Regions from separate parts of the Janthinobacterium sp. 75 genome, predicted to be linked through region 4. Evidence: predicted binding sites of a transcription regulator. Region 4 holds the regulator's gene; each other region holds the start of a gene.
The links. The regulator FNR, encoded in region 4, switches genes on or off when oxygen is low (the NO sensors DNR and NnrR bind a similar motif). The targets are predictions, from matches to a motif close to TTGATNNNNATCAA.

Region 1 (5,468 bases), 1.2 Mb from region 4:
CAGCGCTCACGATGGCGCGCAGCAAACCGGCATGGCGGCGCTGGCCGCCGCCTTTGCCATCGATGCGTTGACGTTTCTGTTCTCCGCCTGGACCTTGCGGCAAGTCAGCCTGCGGCCACTGGCAGCGGCCGGCGGGGCACAGGGCATCTGGCGCGACACGGCGTCGGGCCTGGCCATGGTGTGGCGCGACATGCCCTTGCGCAGCTGCTATGCCTACTGGGCGGTGGTGGCGTTCTTCGTCATGGGACCGCTGCAGGTGGCCTTGCCCGTGCTGGCCAGCGAACGCCTGCACGGTGCCGCAGCGCTGGGCCTGCTCATGGGCGCGCACGGCGCCGGCACACTGGCCGGCATGCTGGCATCAAGCCTGGGCGGCGCCTGGCTGCAGCGGCGTTTCGGCGTCACCTTGCTGCTCCTCGACGCCATCGTGGGCTGCCTGTTGATGGCGCTGGGACAAATCAGCACAGCCTGGCAAGGCGCAGCCTTGTTGGCCGTCACAGGCATGCTGGGCGGCTACTTGCAGGTCGCCATCTTTACGTGGATACAACGGCGCGTGGCGCCCGCCATGTTGGGCCGGGCCATGGCCCTGTTCATGGGCATCTTCCTGGGCCTGGCTCCTCTGTCCGCAGCGGCCACGGGGGCGCTGCTACGCCACCTGAGCGTGGGTGAGCTGTTCTACGGCGGCGGCACCCTGCTGCTGGCGGCAGCCGTGGTAGCTGCACTTTTCAGCGCCATCCCGCGCATCGTCGGGCCAGAAACGATTTGAACAAACGATAGGAGAAATACAATATGGACAAGACACGACAGGCAACATTGAAAGCCCACTACCGGCAACAGCCGCCGCCGCTGGGCATCATCGCCCTGCGGCACCTGCCCAGCGGACGGACCTTGCTCGAATGCAGCCGTAACGCGCCCGGCTCGCTGAACCGGCACCGTTTCGAGCTGAATCTGGGCAAGCACCGCAATGCCGCGCTGCAGGCGGATTGGCGGCGCGACGGCGCGGCGGCCTTTTCCTGCGAAATCATCGACACCGTCACGCCGTCCGACGACCCCGCCTTCGATGCGGACGCCGAACTGGACGCCCTGCTGGCACTGCACCGTGTACTGTGGCAGGAACAGGGGCAGCCACTGTATTGAGCACGATTGCTTTACACTTGCGCACTCAAGCACTTCGCAGCGAATACAATGGCAGCCATGAACGATCACACTCCCCCGTCGCCGGACAGCGATGGTGCGCTGGACTTTTGCCTGCGCCTGGCGCGCGCCCAGGCACTCATCGTGCGCCGCTTCGACAGCGCCCTGGGCAATTTGCATGGCCTGAGCTTCAGCGACTATCAATTGCTGTATCAGCTGCAGCGCGCACCCGGTGCGCGCCTGCGCCGCATCGACTTGGCCGAACGCCTGGCGCTGACGGCCTCGGGCGTCACGCGCTCCCTGATGCCGCTGGAAAAAATCGGCCTGGTAGCACGCCAGGCGGACCAGCGCGACGCGCGCGTCGGCTATGCCGTGCTGACTGCCACCGGCCAGCAATTGCTGGACCATGCCAGCGCCACCGCGCATGCGGTGGGCCGCGAATTGCTGCAGGACGCACCGGCAGAGCAGCTGGGAGCGCTGTCCGCCGTCCTGGGCAGACTGGCCGGCTGACGCTGCCCAACGGCTGGCGCCGGCCCGCGTACCAGCCCTACACCAGCGCCAGCTTGCGCAGGCGCCGCGTTGACGGCCAGTGTTCCACACCTGCTTCCGCGCGAACCGCCGCGCAAGCGGCCAGCAGCCGGGCGATGCCCGTCTCGTCGAGTCCCGCGTTGAGGGTCAGGCGCACGAGGGCGCGGTTCTTCGCCGTCGCCGGGGCACAAAACATGGCGCCATAAATGCCGTGCCGTTCCAGCGCCTGGCGCAGCGCCAGGGTGGCAGGTTCGCCGCCCGCTTCCAGCGCCACGATCTGTTCCGTGCCATCGCTGACGTTATAGCCGAGCGCGCTCAATCCCTCGCGCACCTGCACCGTGTGGCGCCGCAAAATGGCGCGGCGCGCGTCGGCGGCCATGATGAAGTCGAGCGCCGCGTCCAGCCAGGCCAGCTCGTGGGCCAGCAGGCAGGAGCTGAAGATGGCGGGACGTGATTCGGACAAAAAATACCCCTTGAAGCGGCTGGAACAGCTGATGAAACCGGCCCGGCCCGCAAACGCCTTGGCCAGCGACGCCGTGCGGAAATGCACGCGGTGGCCCAGTCCCCAGGCTTCCACCAGGCCCGCGCCCTGCGGGCCATGCGTGCCCAGCGAGTGCGACTCGTCGACCACCACCACGCAATCGCTGCGCTCGGCGATATCGAGCAGTTCCAGCAGCGGCGCCAGGCTGCCGTTGGTACTGTAGAGGGCGTCGACGACAATCACGCCGCGGCCCTGCTTTTCCACTTGCCGCCGCAGGTGCGCCATGTCGTTGTGCAGGAAGGCGACGGCCTGCGCCTGCGCCGACAGCACCCCTTCCCACAGCGAGGCGTGGGCCTGCATGTCCAGGTAGACGGGAATGCCGGGGCCGGCGATGCACTGGATCAAACCCACGTTGGCGGCCATGCCGGACTGCGCCAGGATGCCATCTTCGCAGCCCATGAAACGTGCCAAGCGGCTTTCCAGCCGATGCTGTTCGCTGCCTTCCTGCAAGTACACGGCCGACATCAGCATGCCGCCCGCGGTTGCCTGCAGGGAAGCCACCTGAGCCGCCACCAGCGCGGGTTCGGCGGCGATGGAAAGATAGTCATTACCCGCCAGAAAAATGGCATGGGCAGGTGTCGGTTGCCAGGCATGGGGATGCTGGCCGCCCAGCAGTTTTTCGATGCGCGTGATGTGATGCGCATCCATGCGCCGCGCGATGTAGTCTGGCAGGCGGTGTTCGGCGCGGCCGAAGGATGGGGTGTGCAAGCTGGTAGCGATGGTCATGAGTTTTCTCCTGGGGAAAGGTTTGTTGCAAATTAAAACCTTGACCCTGTCGCCAACCCATCCATTGACGTATATCAATGTCCGGCGAGATAACCGTTCAAGCAGGAAAATTTACGCGATGATCGTGTTCTGAAGAGGATCAGGGCAGAGTCATGACGCAGCAATGGCAAGGACGATGGACACACTGGCGCAGGCGCCTGCTCCATTCGCTGCTGCATGAGCGCGTGCCCCATGAAAACCTGGCAGGCAGAGTCGCCATGCTGGCCGCCGTGGGCACGGTGGCGATGCCGCTGTACTACCTGCTATGGCAATTTTTTTTTCCGCAGTCTTATGAAAACCTGATCCTGCGCCTGACGGGCGTGGGCATCTGCGTGGCGGGCCTGTTTGCGCGCCGCTTCTCGGCCCGCTGGCTGTCGCGCTACCTGCTGTTTGCGCTCAGCTACATCCTGCCCTTCTTCTTTACCTTCATGTTTCTGATGAATCATGCCTCGTCCATCTGGAGCCAATCGCTGCTGATCGGCCTGGTAGTGCTGTTTCATTTCGAAACGGGACTGGCTTGCCGCGCCTACCTGATCGGCACGGGCGCCGCCTGCCTGGCCGTCGTGCTGCAAGGGGAAGGCGCTTACGTGCTGCAGCGTGAAGTGCTGCAGCAATTGCCCGTGCACTGGTTCACCATCGCCGCGCTATCCGTGGTGAAAGTGGGCAGCAAAGTGCTGGAACGGGAACGGCTGGCGGGCATGTCGGCCGGGCTCGGTTCCGTGGCGCACGAACTGCGCACGCCACTGACCAGCGTGGAAGCGAATGTGCGGGGCATGCGTCGGCTGCTGCCGCAGCTGGCCGGCCAGGCGGACACCATACCGCCGCTGCAGGATGCCCTGTCGCGCATCCAGTTCGAAGTGCGCCACATGCAGCACATGATCGATTTGTTCCTGATGAGCGCCAGTGCCGTGAACCGCAACCTGCAGCCCAGCCAGTCGCTCTCGATGCTGGCGATGGTGAACGCCGTGCTCAAGCGTTACCCGTTTACCGGCAAGCTGCAGCGGGTCAGCGTCACGGTGGACGTGCGCGCCGACTTCCAGTTTGCTGGCCAGGACGAACTGTGCGTGGTGATCCTGCTGAACCTGCTGAGAAATGCGCTGAAAGCCATCCAGCGGGCCGGCAAGGGCCGCGTGCGCATCATCGTCGACGGCGCCCGCCCCACGCCCAGGCTGCTGTTCATCGACACGGGCTGCGGTATCGCGAAGAATCGCCTGCCGCTGATCTTCGAGCGTTTCTATTCCTATCCCGTGCATAACGGCAGCGGCATCGGCCTGGCACTGTGCCGGCAGATCGTCACCGCCTGGCAGGCGCACATACGCTGCGTGTCGCGCGAACATGCGTATGCGATTTTCATCCTGGAGTTTCCCCAGCCCTGCCTGCCCGCTTCCACCCCTCTTCTCCCGCAAGGTGATGCATGCAACTGCCCGTCTACACCCATCCGACCCTGACCGTATTGATCGACGACAGCGATTCCTTCCTGAAAAGCCTGGCGTTCCAGCTCGATCCCGGCTTGGCGCGCAAGACTTTCCACGACACCAGCAGCGCGCTGCACTGGCTGCGCCACAGCACGCAGCTGGGCGAGACGCCGCTGCACGTCAATTTCGACACGCAAAACCTGCCGCCCGACCAGTGCAACGTGGCGCTCGATCTCGAACGCATCTGGCGCATCAGCGGCCAGGCGCAGCGCTTTGCCGTGCCTTCCGTGCTGGTGGTCGATTATTCGATGCCGCAGATGAATGGCCTGGAATTCTGCCAGGCCGTGCGTGACTTGCCCTGCAAGAAGATTTTATTTACGGGCGCAGCCGATGAAAAAGTGGCCGTGACGGCCTTCAACCGGGGCTTGATCGACCGCTACATCAAGAAGAGCGACGACAATGCGCTCGATATCCTGGAACAGGAAGTCCATGCCCTGCAACGCGAATTCTTCCTGCAGCAATCGGACACCGTGCGCGACTTGCTATTGCTGCACGACTATCGTTTCCTGCAAGACGAAGCCCTGGCCACCGTCGTGTACGAGCTGTGCCAGCGCCAAGGCTACGTCGAGTTTTACATCTTTCCCAATCCCAGCGGCATCCTGTTCTTCACGCGCGACGGCCACGCCAAGCTGATGATCATCGAAACGGAACGCAGCCTGCACACGCAGTACGAAATGGCGCGCGACAGCGACGCACCGGCGTCCTTGCTGCTGGCCCTGCTGGAAATGCGTGTGATCCCGTACTTTTCCGACGCCGACAGCGACGGCATGTATGCGGCGCACATCGGCGAAAACTGGTTCCGCTACTGCGCCGCGCCCACCATCTGCCTGGGCCAGGTGACGTATTTCTGGGCCTTGTTCGACGTGCCGCCGCACCAGCTGGGGCAGCCGGTCATGTCCTACGCGCAATTTTTACGCGCCCAGGCGGGCGAGAGCGTGGGCGCTTAGCTTTCGCGCAGCGTTTGCAGCGGCGGATGTTTCAAGACATTGCGCAAGCCCAGCCAGCCGCCGGCGATGGCGCACAGGGCG
Region 2 (5,468 bases), 1.5 Mb from region 4:
GCGAACTGGACAACGCTTGCAGATGGCGTTCGATGACACCCGCCAGTTTCTCGCAGGGACTGCCCGCATGGTAGTGCGACATCAGGTGCAGCACGGCCGACAGCAGCAGTTCAGGCTGTTGGCCTTGCGGGGAAGGAAACATCGGGGAAGGTCGGTCGTTCGCCATCAAACACTCCTGTGCGGTGGTTTGGCTGGCTGCGCGCACGGAGCGCGACCGGCTGGCGAGTGTGGTGACTGGCTGCCGTGCTGCTTCAGGCAGTCAGGATCAGCTTGTTCAATTGGGTGACGCGCAGGCGATAGATCTTGCCGCTGTGCTCAATCTCCACTTCGCGGCCCTGCTGCAGCAGCGCTTCGCTGGTGATGCGGCGCGCTGGCTGGGTCATGCTGACGGGAGGACGGACGTGGGCGCTGGCGGCATCCTGGATCAAGGCTGGTTTTGAGCTTTGCATGTTGGGCTTTCTTTGTCTCAGTTGAGAATGATTCGTATTTGCATTATTGTTGAATGTGGCCCGAAAAGCAAGGCTTATTTGTGCGGAATCTGCGCTTTTTTACGCTGGGATGGCAGCGTGGAAGATCGTGCTGCGCAAAGTCGGCCGCTGGCGCGGCGCGCAAGGGAGCGGCAGCAAAAAAGACCCGGCAAGGCGTTGCGCGCCTTGGCCGGGCCAAGCCTGTGCCAAGCTTGAAGAAATCGGGATGGCGCTAAATGGTGGCCAGCAATTGCGCCGAGGCGTTGGCGGCCGCGGTGGTATCGGCCTTGAGTTTGGCGGCGGCCAGTTGCTTGGCGCGCGAGCGCGACGGCGGCAGGCGGCGCAGGGTTTTCAGCGCGTCCGGATCCTTGATGCCGATGGTGCGCTGGTCGACCGTGATCAGGCCGATTTCGTTGAAGGCGGACAAGGTGCGGCTGACCGTTTCCAGGGTCAGGCCCAGGTAGCTGCCGATTTCATGGCGCGTCATGCGCAGGTTGAACAGCTTGCTCGAGTAGCCCATCTGCGCGAAGCGCTCGGCCAACGAGACGAGGAAGCGCGCCACGCGGGCTTCGGCGCTGAGGGCGCCCAGCATGCCGATCATGGCCTGTTCGCGCACCAGTTCGCGGCTCATCACGCCATACATGACATTTTCCAGTTCCAGGTGGACTCTGCCCAGCGCCGTGAGTTTCTTGAACGGCAGCAGGATCAGGTCGCAGTCGGACAGGGCCACCGCTTCCGAGGAGTACTGGCGCGAGTGGATGCCGTCGACGCCCAGCATGTCGCCCTTCATGGGAAAGCTGAGGACCTGCTCATTGCCAAATTCGTCGATGAGTACGGTTTTCAGGAAGCCCGAATTGACGATGTACAGAGTGTCGAAGGGCTGGCCGATGGTGTGCACGCGCTGGCCAGTCTTGAATTGCACATGCTGGAACAGCAGTTCATCGGCGGCGATGGTGCAGGCGCTGGAGATATGCAGCAGGTCGCACACCTCCTTCAGGTTCGACCATAGCCGACCCTGGCGCTGGCGCCCCGCTTCCATTGAAGAGGAGGGGGGCAGTGATGGAGCGGCAGCGCGGGTTTCAGGCGTTTGCGTGGACAGCATGTTCATCTCCTGGTGACAGGTAGTTCAGAGTTGAATGACAAGGTGCACAGGACGGCGGGCAGGGAAAGGGCGGCGCGCGTCCAGGCGTGTGAATCTCGATTCGCTGAAGACTTGCTGTGTGATGAAATAACTTCCCAGCAACTTGATGACTGGTTTCAGTATGCCAACAACCGTCTGCAATTAATATCAGCGGTGGCTGAATATGGCAGTAGGAGCTGTGGCAGTTGATGTAGGATTGTTCCTACGGGTTGGCGCGCGTGGGCAGGTTCAGGTCTTGAAGGGAGACAGCAGACGGTGTGCCACGGCATACTGGACCATCTCTGACAGCGAACTCATGCCCATCTTTTGCATGATGCGCGTCTTGTGCGTACTCACCGTTTTCACGCTCAGATGCAGATTGTTGGCGATTTCCGTGATCGACTTGCCTGCCACCAGCAGGGAAAAGACTTCGAACTCGCGGTCCGACAGCTGTTTGTGCAGCAAGCTTTCATTCGGCATCATGATGTTGAGCACGAGCTGCTCCGCCACCTCGGCGCTGATGTAGGGACGTCCCGACGCCACCTTGTGGATGGCACCCACCAGCTGGGTGCCCGCGCTTTCCTTGGTCAGATAGCCTTGCGCGCCGGCGCGGATGGCGCGCACCGCATATTGCTCTTCCTCGTGCATGGTGAGGATGAGGATGGCCAGCTTGGGCGCTTCGCTGCGGATTTGCCGGATCAGGTCGACGCCGCTGCGGCCCGGCATCGACAGGTCGAGCAGCAACAGGTCGAAGCCGCCCTGGCGTACGTGGTTGAGTACCTCGAAGCCGTCGATGGCTTCGCCCACGATGTCGATGTCCGGCGCGCCGTCGAGGATGCGCTTCAATCCTTCTCGCATGATGGTGTGGTCGTCGGCAATCACAATACGTATCATAGGCGCGCAATCAGGAGGCGTGAAATGTGCCCGGGCCGCCTCGTGGCGGCCGGCCGGGTATTAATAAACGAGAAACATTGTCATTTTAACCGAAATGGCCGCAAGTTTGCCTTTTACTTACTATGCCGGCAGCGGCGGCCCCCGTGGCCATGTGACCACTTATTTGGAGGGTGGTTCCTTGATCAGCCTATGCACGAGCACCGGCAATTTCGAGTGCGACAGCACTTTGTTGGTCACGCTGCCGAGCAGCAATTGTCCCCAGCCGCTGCGGCCATGTGAGCCCATGAAGATCAAGTCGCAGTTCTGCAATTGCGCCACTTCCACGATTTTCAGGGCCGGGCTGTCGGAAAAGGCCGTCAGGCCCGTCGCTTCCAGGCCCCGCCTGGCGGCCGCGTCGAGGATGGGCTGCCAGTGGTCGGCGCCCGCCTTGCGCATGGCGATGCGGTATTCCTCCTCGCTGGGATAGCTTGGTGGAATGATTTCGATGTACACCGGGTACTGGTATTCGGGCGCCACGTACACGGCAAGGATATCGGCTTGCATCTGCTCTGCAAAGGCAACGCCAGCACAGGCCGTCAGGTTGGAGACGGCGGAGCCGTCCGTGGCGATCAGAATTTTCTTATACATGGCAGGTCCTTTGGCAGTGACTTAGCGCGCGCAACGCCCCTTATTGTAGACGCGGCGGCAGCATGGTATTCATGTAAAGACTTGATAATTATCAATACTATTGCACCTTCAGTATAGACAACATTGGCAGAAAGATCGTGTTTGAGCCGTAACGACAGCCATTGGGTACTGTTGCGCAGGCACCCGAGAGCAGGATTTCTTGTCTGGCGCGTGGTCTTGCACGCACGCCAATGGTAGTATTTCAAAATACAACAGCAGGAACACTTATTTCCTGGTGGAAAAGCTCTTGTGGACCTGCTTTGCACCAGGAAGCGCGTTTTGAGATTTACCAACAGGGCGGCGCCCTGCTACACTCGCACCATCGCAGCGGTATTGCCTCAAATCATCTTAATCGAGAAATTGTGGGTATCAGTCTGTAAAACGCACAGTTCAGGCGGAATTTTGACAAATTATGGAGAAGCAGGGATATGACCAACGCCGCTGATGATTTCGATGCATTATTCGATGAAGTATCTGCGCAAAGTGCGGCCGCTCCCAAGCCCGCGCCTGCCGCAGCGCCCGCAGCCGTGATCGCGGACGACGATTTTGACGCGCTGTTCGACTCGGTGTCGGCCAGCGCCGCCGTGCCGTCAGCCGCAGCGGAAGCGCCAGTCGCCGCCGCACCCGAAGCGCCCCCCGCGGCTGCTACAGGCGTGCCTGGCGAAGCGGCCGATCCGGTCGACCAGTCCGACAAGCCGATGTTCGAACGCCTGGGTGGCATCGTGCGCCTGCTGCACGATTCGCTGCGCGAACTGGGCTACGACAAGGCATTGACGGAAGCGTCGTCGCAGATCGTCGACGCCCAGGACCGCCTGGAATATGTCGCCACGCTGACGGAACAGGCCGCCAACAAGGTCCTGAATACGCTCGACGAAGGGATGCCGGCGCAAGATGTGCTGTCGAAGAAAGCCAAGGACATGGACAGTCGCTGGACGGCGTTGTTCGACGGCAAGCTGAGCCTGGAAGAATTCAAGGCCCTGGCCGGCGATTCGCGCCAGTTCGCGCAAGCCGTTGCCGAGGCCACGGAAGCAGAAAAAGCGCGCTTGCTGGAAATCATGATGGCGCAGGACTTCCAGGACATCACGGGCCAGCTGATCAAAAAAGTGGTCAACATCACCAAGACGGTGGAGCACGAGCTTGCCCAGCTGCTGCGCGACAACGCACCGGCCGAAGTGCGCGAAAAACTGGCGCAGAAGCCGGTGCCTCTGATGCAGGGCCCGTCCGTGCCGTCGGTGGCGCTGGACCAGGATAATGTAGACGACCTTCTTGCGGATTTGGGATTCTAATGGACGATATGCTCAAGGATTTCGTCGTTGAGGCGATGGATCTTGCGGTTAATGTTGAAGAGCACTTATTGCGCCTCGAGCGTGATCCTGACAACAAGGAAACACTGAATGCCGTGTTTCGTTCCTTCCACACCATCAAGGGTGGGGCCGGCTTCATGGGTCTGCCCGCACTGGTGGCGGCCTGCCATCTGACGGAAAACCTGTTCGACGCCTTGCGCACGGGCGCCGCGCCGGTGACCCCGATCGCCATCGAGGCGGCGCTGCAGGCGTCCGGTTTCGTGGCCGACCAGCTGACGGAACTGGCCAACGGCGCCGCGCCGGAAAGCTTGCCGGCCATGCCGGAAGAGCTGGAACACATCCTCACGAACGCCATCGAAGGCAAGGGCATGGACGCACCCGCGCCGGCCGCCGCCGTGGTGGCGGAAGCCGCCGCGCCCGTTGCCGAAGTGGTCGTGGTGGCGCCAGCCGCCGCTGTTTCCACCGCCAGTGCCGATGGCCTGGACTGGGAAGGCATGTATAACGCCGTCGTGCCGGCGGGCAGCCAGGTCGCTGCCGCGCCGGTGTCCGCCGTGGCCGCTGCCCCTGCCGTCGTGGCCGCCGCGCCTGCTGCTGCCGCTGCTGTCGCCAAGCCGGCCGCCAAAGCCTGGGATGGCGCGGAACGCCGCGAAGAGCGCCCGGAAGTGCGCCATGCCGCGCCCGTCAAGGAAGACAGCATCCGCGTCGACGCCGTCAAGCTCGACGCTCTGCTGGAAGTGGCTGGCGAATCGGTACAGGCTGCCAATCAGGCTGCCGTGCTGCTCGAGCGCTTGCTGCAATTCAAATTCGAAGGCCAGGCCGCCACCTTGATGGCGACCCTGGCGGAAACCCTGGAACGCGCTTCGCGCTACTCGACCGAACTGCAGCGTGCCACCCTGGCCACGCGCATGCAGCCCGTGGGCCGATTGTTCCAGAAATTCCCGCGCCTGGTGCGCGAACTGGCGAAAGACCTGGGCAAGGATGTCGAGCTGACCATCGAGGGCGCGGAGACGGAAGTCG
Region 3 (5,468 bases), 640 kb from region 4:
CGATTCGAGCGAACTTGTGAGTGATTTCATGTCTGATACACCAATTTCCTTATTTTCCGACCTCAACCTGAGCGAGCCGCTGATTCGCGCGCTCAAGGATGTCGGTTACGAAACACCGTCGCCTATCCAGGCGGCCACGATTCCATTGTTGCTCGCTAACCGCGACGTGCTGGGCCAGGCGCAAACAGGCACGGGTAAGACCGCCGCCTTCGCCTTGCCTATCCTGTCGCGCATTGATCTGAAACAAAGCTCACCCCAAGCCCTGGTCCTGGCACCGACGCGCGAACTGGCCATCCAGGTCGCCGAAGCGTTCCAGGTGTACGCTGCCCACATCCCCGGCTTCCATGTACTGCCGATCTACGGCGGCCAAAGCTACGGTCCGCAACTGTCGGCCTTGCGCCGCGGTGTGCACGTCATCGTTGGCACCCCTGGCCGCGTCATCGATCACCTGGACAAGGGTTCGCTCGACCTGTCCAAGCTGAAAACGCTGGTGCTCGACGAAGCCGATGAAATGCTGCGCATGGGCTTTATCGACGATGTCGAACGTATCTTGAAAGAAACGCCGGATGGCCATCAAACGGCCCTGTTCTCGGCCACCATGCCTTCCGTCATCAAACGCATTGCCACGACGTACCTGGTGAACCCGGCCGAAGTGACGGTTGCCGCCAAGACGGGCACGGCCGACAACATCCGCCAGCGCTACTGGCTGGTGTCGGGCATGCACAAGCTCGACGCGTTGACCCGCATCCTGGAAGCGGAAGCGTTTGACGGCATGATCATCTTCGCCCGCACCAAGCTGGGCACGGAAGAGCTGGCTGGCAAACTGCAAGCCCGCGGCTTCTCGGCTGCCGCCATCAATGGCGACATCCAGCAAGCGCAGCGCGAGCGCACGATCCAGCAGTTGAAAGACGGCAAGATCGACATCCTCGTGGCAACCGACGTGGCCGCCCGCGGCCTGGACGTCGAGCGCATCAGCCACGTCGTCAACTACGACGTGCCGCACGATCCGGAAAGCTATACCCACCGCATCGGCCGCACTGGCCGCGCTGGCCGCAGCGGCGAAGCGATTCTGTTCATCACCCCGCGTGAAAAGAACTTGCTGAAAGCCATCGAACGCTCGACTCGCCAGCCGATCAGCATGCTGGAACTGCCAACGATCCAGGCCGTCAACGACGTGCGTATCGCCAAGTTCAAGGAACAGATCAGCGAAACCCTGGCCCTGGGCGAACTGGAGCAGTTCCAGTCGCTGATCGAAGATCTTGAACGCGAAAAGAACATTCCCGCCATCGAAATCGCCGCCGCCCTGGCGAAGATGGCGCGTGGCAATGTGCCTTTGTTGCTGGACAAGAACAAGGCGCGCGAGCAAGCCACGTGGCAAGACGACCGTCCTGTGCGCCAGGACCGTTTCGAGCGCAACGATCGTCCGGAACGGGGCGACCGCTTCGAGCGTAACGAGCGCAGCGAGCGTGGCGAACGCCCGGCCTTCCCGAAAAAGGAACGCATTCAACGTCCAGCCGACGCCGGCATGCAAACTTTCCGTATTGAGGTAGGTCATCAGCATGGCGTGAAACCGGGCAATATCGTGGGCGCCATCGCCAACGAAGCGGGCATCGATTCTAAAAATATCGGCCGCATCGAAATCTATGACGATTACAGCGTCCTGGACTTGCCAGACAGCATGCCGAAAGAATTGCTGGACCAGCTGAAAACCGTGTGGGTAGCGGGCCAGCAGCTGCGCATCAGCCGCGACGGCGATGCACCTGACCTGGCGCCGCCAGCCGCGCCGCGCAAGCCGTTTGCCGCCAAGTCCGCGCCAGCGTTCAAGGATGCCCCGGCCGACGCGGGCGACGCAGCACCAGCGCCGCGCGCGCCGAAGAAGGAACGTCCACGCCCGGGCGTGACGGCTTACCGTATCGAAGTGGGCCGTGAGCACGCCGTGACGCCAAGCAACATCGTCGGCGCCATCGCCAACGAAGCGAACCTGGAAGCCAAGCATATCGGCCGCATCGATATCTTTGACAACTACAGCGTGCTGGACCTGCCGGAAGGCATGCCGCCGGAAATCCTCGACCACCTGAAATCGGTCGTGGTCTCGGGCCAGAAATTGCGCATCAGCCTCGATGACGGCACGACGGAACGCAAGCCTGCGGCTCCGCGTCCGAAGTCGCCACCGCGTAAGACATTCAAGTAAGCCATCCCCACGGGCGCTCCGGCGCCTGTGTCGCGGATTGGAGACATATCCCCCACTGGCGCGTTCGCGCCAGTTTTTTATTTTCCCTCAGTAAATGTTCATGATGGCTAAGTCATGCCTGCCGGCAGGCGTCGCCAAGTGCCGCCAGTGATTGCAATGCTTCCGCGTCTTTTTATCGGCATACACACCATATTTATTGTCTGCCGCATCGTTACATAAATTTTTATTAATTATTGTGTGTGCACGCAATTTGAATATCGCATTTCAATAAAATCAATTAAGTTGAATCAAAGTAAATTGTAAAACATAAATAAATTAACTTTTATTAAATTGTTTGACCAGCATCACTGTCGCCTTGGCGATATCTTGCCGGTGCTTGATGTGGTATATTGTTTTTATGTTTTTGTTATGCTAGTTGAAAAAAATAGAGGAGCGACGATGCGGGTCAATACGCCAATCACGCAAAATGAATACGTATTAAATGAAGGCATGACGATTGTTTCCACCACGGATTTAAAGGGAAACATCAATTACGCCAATCAGTATTTCATTGAAGTCAGCGGTTTTTCAGAAATGGAACTGCTGGGTGCGCCACAGAATATCCTGCGTCATCCCGATATGCCGGCCGAAGCCTTTGCCGACCTGTGGGATACCATCAAGACGGGCATGCCATGGACTGGCATGGTCAAGAACCGCTGCAAGAATGGCGATTTTTATTGGGTCTTCGCCAATATCACCCCCGTCATTGAAAACGGCCGTCCGATCGGCTATATGTCCGTGCGTACCAAGCCCACGCGCGAGCAGATCAATGAAGCGGCAGCCCTGTATAAAAGTTTTAAAGATGGCAATACCGCCAGGCTGGCGATTCGCAAGGGCCGCGTCGTGCGCCAGGGCTGGGCCGCCAAGCTGGCCGAATGGCGCAAGCTGAGCCTGTCGCAAGACCTGGCCCTGCATTGCATCGTCTTTGGCGTGGTGCTGGCCATCCTCGGCTGCGCCGTGTGGAATATCGATGGCGATACGAGCACGGCCACGCGCAGCTGGCTCAGTGGCGCGGCCGCCGCGGCTGTCGCGCTGATGCTGTATTTCTGGGCCCATCTGCACAATTCGCTGGTCGCGCCGCTGGGCGACGCCATCACGGTGGCGCGCAAGATGGCAGGTGGCGACCTGACGGGCGTGATCGACAAGGTGCGTGATGATGATATGGGTCAATTGATGGCGGCCTTGCGCCAGACCAACATCAACTTGCACAGCATCATCGGCGACGTGCGTGCCAACTTCGAGGATATCCGCGTCACTACGGCGGAAATTGCCACCGGCAATATGGACTTGTCCAGCCGCACGGAATCGCAGGCTTCCAGCCTGGAGCAGACGGCGGCCAGCATGGAGGAATTGACGTCCACGGTGCAAAACAGCGCCGACCACGTCGCCACGGCCAACGACCTGGCAGTGCAGGCATCGACCGTCGCGGCCAAGGGCGGCACCATCGTCAGTGAAGTGGTCACCACGATGAATGAAATCAGCACCTCGTCGCGCAAGATTCTCGACATCATCGGCCTGATCGACGGCATCGCTTTCCAGACGAACATCCTGGCCTTGAACGCGGCCGTGGAAGCGGCGCGTGCGGGAGAGCATGGCCGCGGCTTCGCCGTCGTGGCCGGTGAAGTGCGCAGCCTGGCGCAGCGCTCGGCAACGGCGGCCAAGGAAGTCAAGAATCTGATCGACCATTCGATCGCCACCGTGAATGCGGGCAGCGTGCTGACCAGCAATGCGGGCGCCACCATGGCGGAAGTGATTGCCTCGGTGGCCCGCGTGACGGAAGTGATGGACGAGATTTCTTCCACCACGCGCGAGCAGAACCAGGGCATCGGTCAAGTCAACCAGGCCGTTATCCACATGGACGGCATCACGCAGCAGAATGCGGCGCTGGTGGAGCAGGCCGCTGCGGCTGCCACCAACCTGGCGCGGCGCACCGACAGCGTGGCCCAGTCGATCGGTATCTTTAAATTGAAGGCATCGCCCAAGCGCAAGGCTGCCGGCGTGGGCCGCAGCGTGGGTGCGGGCGTGACGGCAAGGGCACTGTTAAAGGCGAGGTAGCAAAATGCCGGGGTCAGTCACTGCGTGATCGGTATGCTCCCCATTGGGGCGCATACCCCCCGTCGGGTCTGCCCCCAATTTACCCGCCTTCAGCTACGCGCTACAGTCATTACCTCTTTACCCGATACACTTCCCCGCTGCGCACCTTCTGCACCACCCCATCCCCGCCAAACAAAATCACATATTCTCCCTGCGCGCCCGCAGCGGCGGGGTAGTTGTACATCCACACTTCATTGCCGCTGTCGAAACGGATGGACGTGCTGTCGCCTAGCGCCGTGCGCACCTGTTCGCGCGTGCTGCTGCCCGGCTGCACCGTCTGCTCCAGGGTGGCGTAAGGCACAGTCTTGCTTGCCTGTAATGCGCGCGTGCCGGAGCAGGCGGCCAGCGTTGTCAAGATGATCAGTGACAGCCATTTCATGGCGCCACCTCGTCCATGTAAGTAAATTCCAGCAAGGTATCGTCGGGCCAGCTGGCGTCCCACAGGGGTGCGTAATACGTGCGGTCGAGCAAGACCTGGCAATCGCAATAGGGCAGCGAGGCGGGCGTTTGCTCGCCGCCCGCGTACAGCATGGTGAACGGCAGGGCAAGGCGGCGCTCGCCATGCACGAGGGTTACGCCAAACAGGGGACGGTCCGTGAAAAACAAATAATTGCCGTCCGCTTCGGAACACACCTTGTCGGTGCTGTAGAGCATGCTGGACAGCCAGGCGATGATTTGCGGGTTGTTTGAAATCAGGCCCGAATCCATGCCGGCGCGGCATTCCAGGCGCAAGTCGCCCAGGCGCCGCGTGCCGGGCGGCAAGCCGGGCGTGATGACCTGCGCGCGCCAGCTCATGGTGGAAGCCCTGCGGTTGGCGATCAGGATGGCATCCTCGCGCGCGGCTTGCGCGTTGCGCACGGGGGCAAAGCTGTTGTCCTCCGCCAAGGGCAGAGGAATGCTGATGGTGTCGCCGGCGATGCGCAGCTGCACGCCTCTCATGTCCACGCCAGGTTGGCGCGGCAGCAAACGGAAGCGCAGTGTCGCCTGCGGCGCCAGCGCATGGTCGCGCTCGAAGCGGTCCACGCCCTGCAGCATCTTGCGGTAGGATTTGTCGACGGGGTCGCGCGTGGCGTCCACTTTCACTTGCGGCACGGACGCGGTTTGCGCCAGCGCAGCAGCGCTGGACAGTGAACCAGCGAGCAAG
Region 4 (5,468 bases):
CCTGGAATGGCAGGCAAGCCCTGCTGTTCGATTTGACCACGCGCAAGTTCTACATTTTCGGCGTCGTGCTGTGGCCCCAGGATTTCATCTATCTGGCGGCCCTGCTGATCATCTGTGCGTATTTGTTGTTCCTCGTCACGGCCATCGCCGGGCGGGTGTGGTGCGGGTTCTCTTGCCCGCAAACGGTATACACGGAAATCTTCCTGTGGGTCGAACGCCGCATCGAGGGCACGCGCAGCGCGCGCATGGCCCTCGACAAGCAGGGACCCTCCGTGCGCAAGGCTTTCAAGAAAACGGCCAAGCACCTGGCATGGGGCGCCATCGCCCTGTGGACGGGCTTTACCTTTGTCGGCTATTTCACGCCGATCAAGGAACTGGCGCGCGAGGTGACCACCCTCAATTTCGGTCCCTGGGAATGGTTCTGGGTCTTGTTCTACAGCCTGGCAACCTACGGCAACGCGGGCTGGCTGCGCGAGCAGGTGTGCAAATACATGTGCCCCTACGCGCGCTTCCAGAGCGCCATGTTCGACCAGGACACCCTGATCATCACTTACGATGCCAAGCGCGGCGAACCACGTGGCGCCATCAGCAAGAAGGCCGGCAACAACGACAAGCTGGGCGACTGCATCGACTGCACCCTGTGCGTGCAGGTATGCCCGACCGGCATCGATATCCGCAACGGCCTGCAGTATGAATGCATCGGCTGCGCCGCCTGCGTCGACGCCTGCAACAGCGTGATGGACAAGGTCGACCGGCCGCGGGGACTGGTACGCTACAGTACCGACCATGCGATGGAAAACAACTTCAGTTCGAAGCAGATCCGCCAGCGCGCCATGCGCCCGCGCGTGCTGATCTACACTTCCATCCTGGCCCTGATCATCATCGCCGTGTGTACTTCGCTGGCCCTGCGCACGCCCCTGAAAATGGACGTGATACGCGACCGCGGTTCGATGGGACGCGAAGTGGAAGACGGCATGATCGAAAACGTTTACCGCTTGCAGATCATGAACACCTCGGAGCAAACCCAGCATTTTAAAATCAGCGCTTCCGGCTTGCAGGGCCTGACCTTGCTGACGCGCGAAGAAGTGACCTTGCAGCCGACGGAAACGCTGGGCTGGCCGATCCGCCTGCGCGTGCCGCACGGCGTGGGCGAGAAGGGTTCGAACAAGATTGCGATCGAATTGCACTCGCTGGACGACCCATCGTTGCATGTGCGTGAAAGCGCGGTATTCATCGTACCGCGCTAATGTAGGAAGGCCAGTCCCCGGATGGGGATTGGCCGATTAAACAGGAGAAATATCATGTCCGACAGTCTCAAGCTGCAAGCCCCCGTTGCCCCGTGGTACAAGCATCGCTGGCCATGGCTGCTGATGATCGGTCCCGGCCTGTCCGTGGTCGTCGGCAGCTTCATGGGCTATATCGCGTTTACGCAGCCTGATGCGCTGGTGGTGGGCGATTACTACAAGCAGGGAAAGGCGATCAACCAGGACTTGCGGCGCGATACTGTCGCCAGCGACCTGGCGATGGATACCAGCCTGTCGTATGACGTGGCGTCAGCGCGCCTCAGTGGTTCCGTGCACAGCTTCGGCAAGGCTTACCAGGGTCCGCTGCAGCTGCATCTGGCGCATGCGACCTTGCCGGAAAAAGATATCAAGCTGCTGGTGCAGCCCGATGCGGCCGGCAACTTCTCGGTAGCGCTGCCGATGCTCGAGCGCAGCCGCTGGCAAGTGCTGGTGGAAAACGACAAACGCGAGTGGCGCCTGTCCGGCATCTGGACCTGGCCGCTGCAGCGCAGCATCGCGCTGCACGCGGATGAAGAGCTGTAAGACTTACTTGCAGACGTCCGTACCGGCCGTAATGGCCTTCAACTTGGCCGGCTGCAAGATCTCGATCTCGCGGTTGGAGACGCGCAGCCAGCCTTCCTTCTTGAATTTCGACAATAAGCGGCTGACGCTTTCGATGGTCAGGCCCAGGTAGTTGCCGATTTCCTCGCGCGACATGCGCAGCTGGAAATTGCTGCCCGAATAGCCGCGCGCCTCATAGCGCGAGGCCAGGTTGACGATGAAGGCGGCAAAGCGCTGCGTCGCCTGCATATTGCCCAGCAACAGCATGACGCTTTGCTCGCGCGTGATTTCCTGGCTCATCATCCGGTGGAAATGGCGCAGCAGGGTAGGCATACTGCCCAGCAATTGTTCCAGGCTGGAAAACGGGATTTCACACACTTCGCTATCCTCCAGCGCCACCGCATTACAGTGGTGGCGGTCGGCGCTGATGGCGTCCATGCCCAGCAGTTCTCCTGCCATCTGGAAGCCCGTCACCTGCTCTTCGCCACCCGGATTGATCTGGTACGTCTTGAAGTGGCCCAGGCGGATCGCGTACAGGTTCTGGAACGAGTCGCCGATGCGGAACAGCGAGGCGCCGCGCACGATCTTGCGGCGGCGGCCGATGATCTGGTCCAGCCTGTCCATGTCGCCCACATCGAGGCCCATCGGCAGGCACAATTGATGCATGCTGCAGGTCGAGCATCGCGCACGCAACGCTTCCACGGTCACTGTGGGCAAGGTGGGAGTGAGAAGCGCTTCAGTCATGTCGATACCTTTTAGAAAATGCAATACCGAGTTTACTGCATACACGGTTGCCGTGTGCCAATTTCACCCCAATTGCGCTGAATAAACGACGTTCTGACTTTAATTATATGGCAACATCGTCAAAAGCCCTTGCAGCGAGGGCAATTTGCGCGGCACCGCTTGCCAAGTTGATGTATTGATAGGAAAATTCCTGACAGCATTATCTGCCGCCTGTGCCGCCCGGTACTGAAAAGGAAATCATGAAGCCTCTCGGCATCAAAGCAAAAGTCGCCTTGGCCACCAGCCTGACCTCGATCGCCATGATTGCACTGGTCACCATGATCCAGTTGCAGCACATGCGCGCTGACTTCACGCGAGTACTGCTGAGCCAGCAATCTGCCCTGATCACCCGCACCGCCGCCGAGCTCGACGACAAGCTGGGCATGCTGCTGCAAATCGTCACCCTGACGGCCAGGCAGCAGCCGCCGGAATTGATCGCCCAACCCGCCAAGCTGCGCGAATACTATGCGCGCCGCTCGATGCTGGTGCTGTTCGACGACGTGCTGGTGCTCGATGCGCAAGGCGCCATCGTGGCCGACATGCCGCTGGTCACGGGCCGCGCGGGCATCAACGTTGCCGAGCGCGAGTATTTCCAGACCGTCCTGCGCACGCGCCAGCCCATGATCACCGAGCCGATGCTGGGCAAATCGAGCGGCATGCCCATCGTGCAGATGGTGGCGCCCGTGCTCACCGCCGATGGCAAGGTAGCCGGTGTGGTGATCGGCGTGCTGCGCCTGTACAAGGACAACCTGCTGGGGCGCCTGCGCTCGGAAAAGATCGGCAAGAGCGGCTATTACTTCATTCTCACGCGCGGCGCCGTGCCGCGCTACGTGCTGCACCCCGATACCAGCCGTTTGCTGCAGCCGCGCCAGCCGAACGCCAACCTGACGACCACCCAGATGCTGAAGGACGATGGCGAAGGCAGCATGGTCAGCACCAACAGCCGCGGCATCACGGCCGTCAACAGCTTCAAGCGCCTGAAATCGGTGAACTGGCTGCTGGCCGCCTCGCTACCCATCGAGGATGCCTTCGAACCGTTTGATGGCGTGCTGTACCGGCTGGTGCTGTGGAGCATCCTCGCTTCGCTGCTGGCCGCTTTTGTTCTGGGCTGGGTTACCGTGCGCCTGCTGTCGCCGCTGGTGCGCCTGCGCGACACCCTGCTGGCCCTGCGCACCAGCGGCAGCCGCTTCACGCCCGTGCCAGTGCAGCAGCGCGACGAGATCGGCGAACTGACGGAGGCGTTCAACGGCCTGATGTGCGAACGCGACCGCCTGCAGCAGGAACTCGAATCGCGCGCGGCGGAACTGGAACTGGAGCGCGACCGGGCCGAGGCGGCCAACCGGGCGAAGAGCGACTTCGTGGCCAACATGAGCCATGAAATCCGCACGCCCCTCAATGCCGTGCTGGGCATGGTCTATTTGCTGGGCAATACCAGGCTCGACACGGAACAGCGCAAGTATCTGACCATGGTGCGCGTGGCGGGCCAGTCGCTGCTGGGCATCCTCAACGACGTGCTCGATTATTCGAAGATCGAAGCGCGCCGCATGGAATTGTCGCCCGTCGAGTTCGACCTTGACGAAGTCATGAATACCCTGGCCACGACGATGACGATGAATGCGGGCGAGAAGGAGCTGGAACTGGCCATCGCCGTCGAGCCCGACGTGCCACGGCGCCTCGTGGGCGACGCCCAGCGCCTGCAGCAAATCCTCGTCAACCTGGCCGGCAATGCCATCAAGTTCACCGAGAGCGGCGAAGTGGTGGTGGCCGTCAGCCTGGCCGAGAGAGAAAACGGGCGCGCCTGGCTGCGCTTCGAAGTGCGCGACACGGGTATCGGCATGACGGAACTGCAGCAACAGCAACTGTTTTCCGCCTTTTCACAGGGCGACCAGAGCATCACGCGGCGCTTCGGCGGCACGGGCCTGGGCCTGGCCATCAGCAAGCAACTGATCCACATGATGGGCGGCGATATCGCCGTGGCCAGCAGCGAAGGCAAGGGCAGCCGCTTCTGGTTCAGCGTGCCCTTCGAGATGCTGGAGCAGCCGGCCGAGACGCGGCGCACGCCGGCCCTGGGCCAGCTGCGCCTGCTGGTGGCCGACGATAACCGCACTACACGCGAACTGATCGTCAAGCTGATCGAGGCCTGGGGCTGGCTGGCCGACGAAGTGGACTCCGGTTTTGCCGCCATCGAACTGTATCGCGAACGCCTGGCGCAGCAGCAACCGTATGACGTGGTGCTGGCCGACTGGCACATGCCCGTGATGGATGGCCTGGCCACGGCCAAGGCCATCCGCCAGGCGGCCAGTGGCCAGCGCCAGCCCATCGTGGTGATGGTCAACGCCTTCGCCCGCAACCACCTGGAAGAGATTTCCAGCGCAGCCGAGGCCGATGTCGTACTGATGAAGCCGATCACGGGATCGAGCCTGTTCGATGCCCTGCACCAGGCGCTGATCGCCAAGAACGACGGCGGCGAGCAGCGCATGCTGCACCAGCCGCTGGGCACGGAGCTGGCCGGCGTACATTTCCTGCTGGTGGAAGACAATCATTTGAACCAGGCCGTGGCGCGCGGCATCCTCGAACACATGGGCGCCACCCTGGACGTGGTGGGCGACGGCTTGCAAGCGGTGGAGCGGCTGCGCACGGAGGCGCTGCGCTACGACATCGTGCTGATGGATATGCAAATGCCCGTCATGGACGGCTTCAGCGCCACCCACATCATCCGCACGGAACTGCGCTTGAACTTGCCCGTGATCGCCATGACGGCCGGCGTGCTGGCGTCCGAGCGCGAGCGCTGCATGACGGCCGGCATCAGCGATTTCATCGCCAAGCCCGTGGTGGTGGAAG

Region 1: cqsA (alpha-hydroxyketone-type quorum-sensing autoinducer synthase) is a predicted target of FNR. The motif match lies at 2,991-3,004, and genes of this name have one in related genera.
Region 2: C8C89_RS11240 (universal stress protein) is a predicted target of FNR. The motif match lies at 3,190-3,203, and genes of this name have one in related genera.
Region 3: C8C89_RS01655 (PAS domain-containing methyl-accepting chemotaxis protein) is a predicted target of FNR. The motif match lies at 2,526-2,539, and genes of this name have one in related genera.

The regions. Positions count from the first base shown of each region.
Region 1 is NZ_SORD01000001.1:2,222,871-2,228,338, reverse strand. It holds gene C8C89_RS10145 (MFS transporter) at 1-763, shown strand, start outside; gene C8C89_RS10140 (GIY-YIG nuclease family protein) at 787-1,134, shown strand; gene C8C89_RS10135 (MarR family transcriptional regulator) at 1,192-1,641, shown strand; gene cqsA (alpha-hydroxyketone-type quorum-sensing autoinducer synthase) at 1,679-2,926, opposite strand; gene C8C89_RS10125 (HAMP domain-containing sensor histidine kinase) at 3,079-4,413, shown strand; gene C8C89_RS10120 (response regulator) at 4,380-5,387, shown strand; gene C8C89_RS10115 (FtsX-like permease family protein) at 5,384-5,468, opposite strand, start outside.
Region 2 is NZ_SORD01000001.1:2,468,751-2,474,218, forward strand. It holds gene C8C89_RS11220 (hypothetical protein) at 1-166, opposite strand, end outside; gene C8C89_RS11225 (hemin uptake protein HemP) at 252-449, opposite strand; gene C8C89_RS11230 (helix-turn-helix domain-containing protein) at 700-1,506, opposite strand; gene C8C89_RS11235 (response regulator transcription factor) at 1,837-2,481, opposite strand; gene C8C89_RS11240 (universal stress protein) at 2,641-3,108, opposite strand; gene C8C89_RS11245 (protein phosphatase CheZ) at 3,576-4,433, shown strand; gene C8C89_RS11250 (chemotaxis protein CheA) at 4,433-5,468, shown strand, end outside.
Region 3 is NZ_SORD01000001.1:340,001-345,468, reverse strand. It holds gene C8C89_RS01660 (DEAD/DEAH box helicase) at 29-2,191, shown strand; gene C8C89_RS01655 (PAS domain-containing methyl-accepting chemotaxis protein) at 2,630-4,285, shown strand; gene C8C89_RS01650 (outer membrane protein assembly factor BamE) at 4,395-4,703, opposite strand; gene C8C89_RS01645 (hypothetical protein) at 4,700-5,468, opposite strand, start outside.
Region 4 is NZ_SORD01000001.1:976,063-981,530, reverse strand. It holds gene ccoG (cytochrome c oxidase accessory protein CcoG) at 1-1,247, shown strand, start outside; gene C8C89_RS04600 (FixH family protein) at 1,302-1,826, shown strand; gene fnr (fumarate/nitrate reduction transcriptional regulator Fnr) at 1,830-2,588, opposite strand; gene C8C89_RS04590 (response regulator) at 2,828-5,468, shown strand, end outside.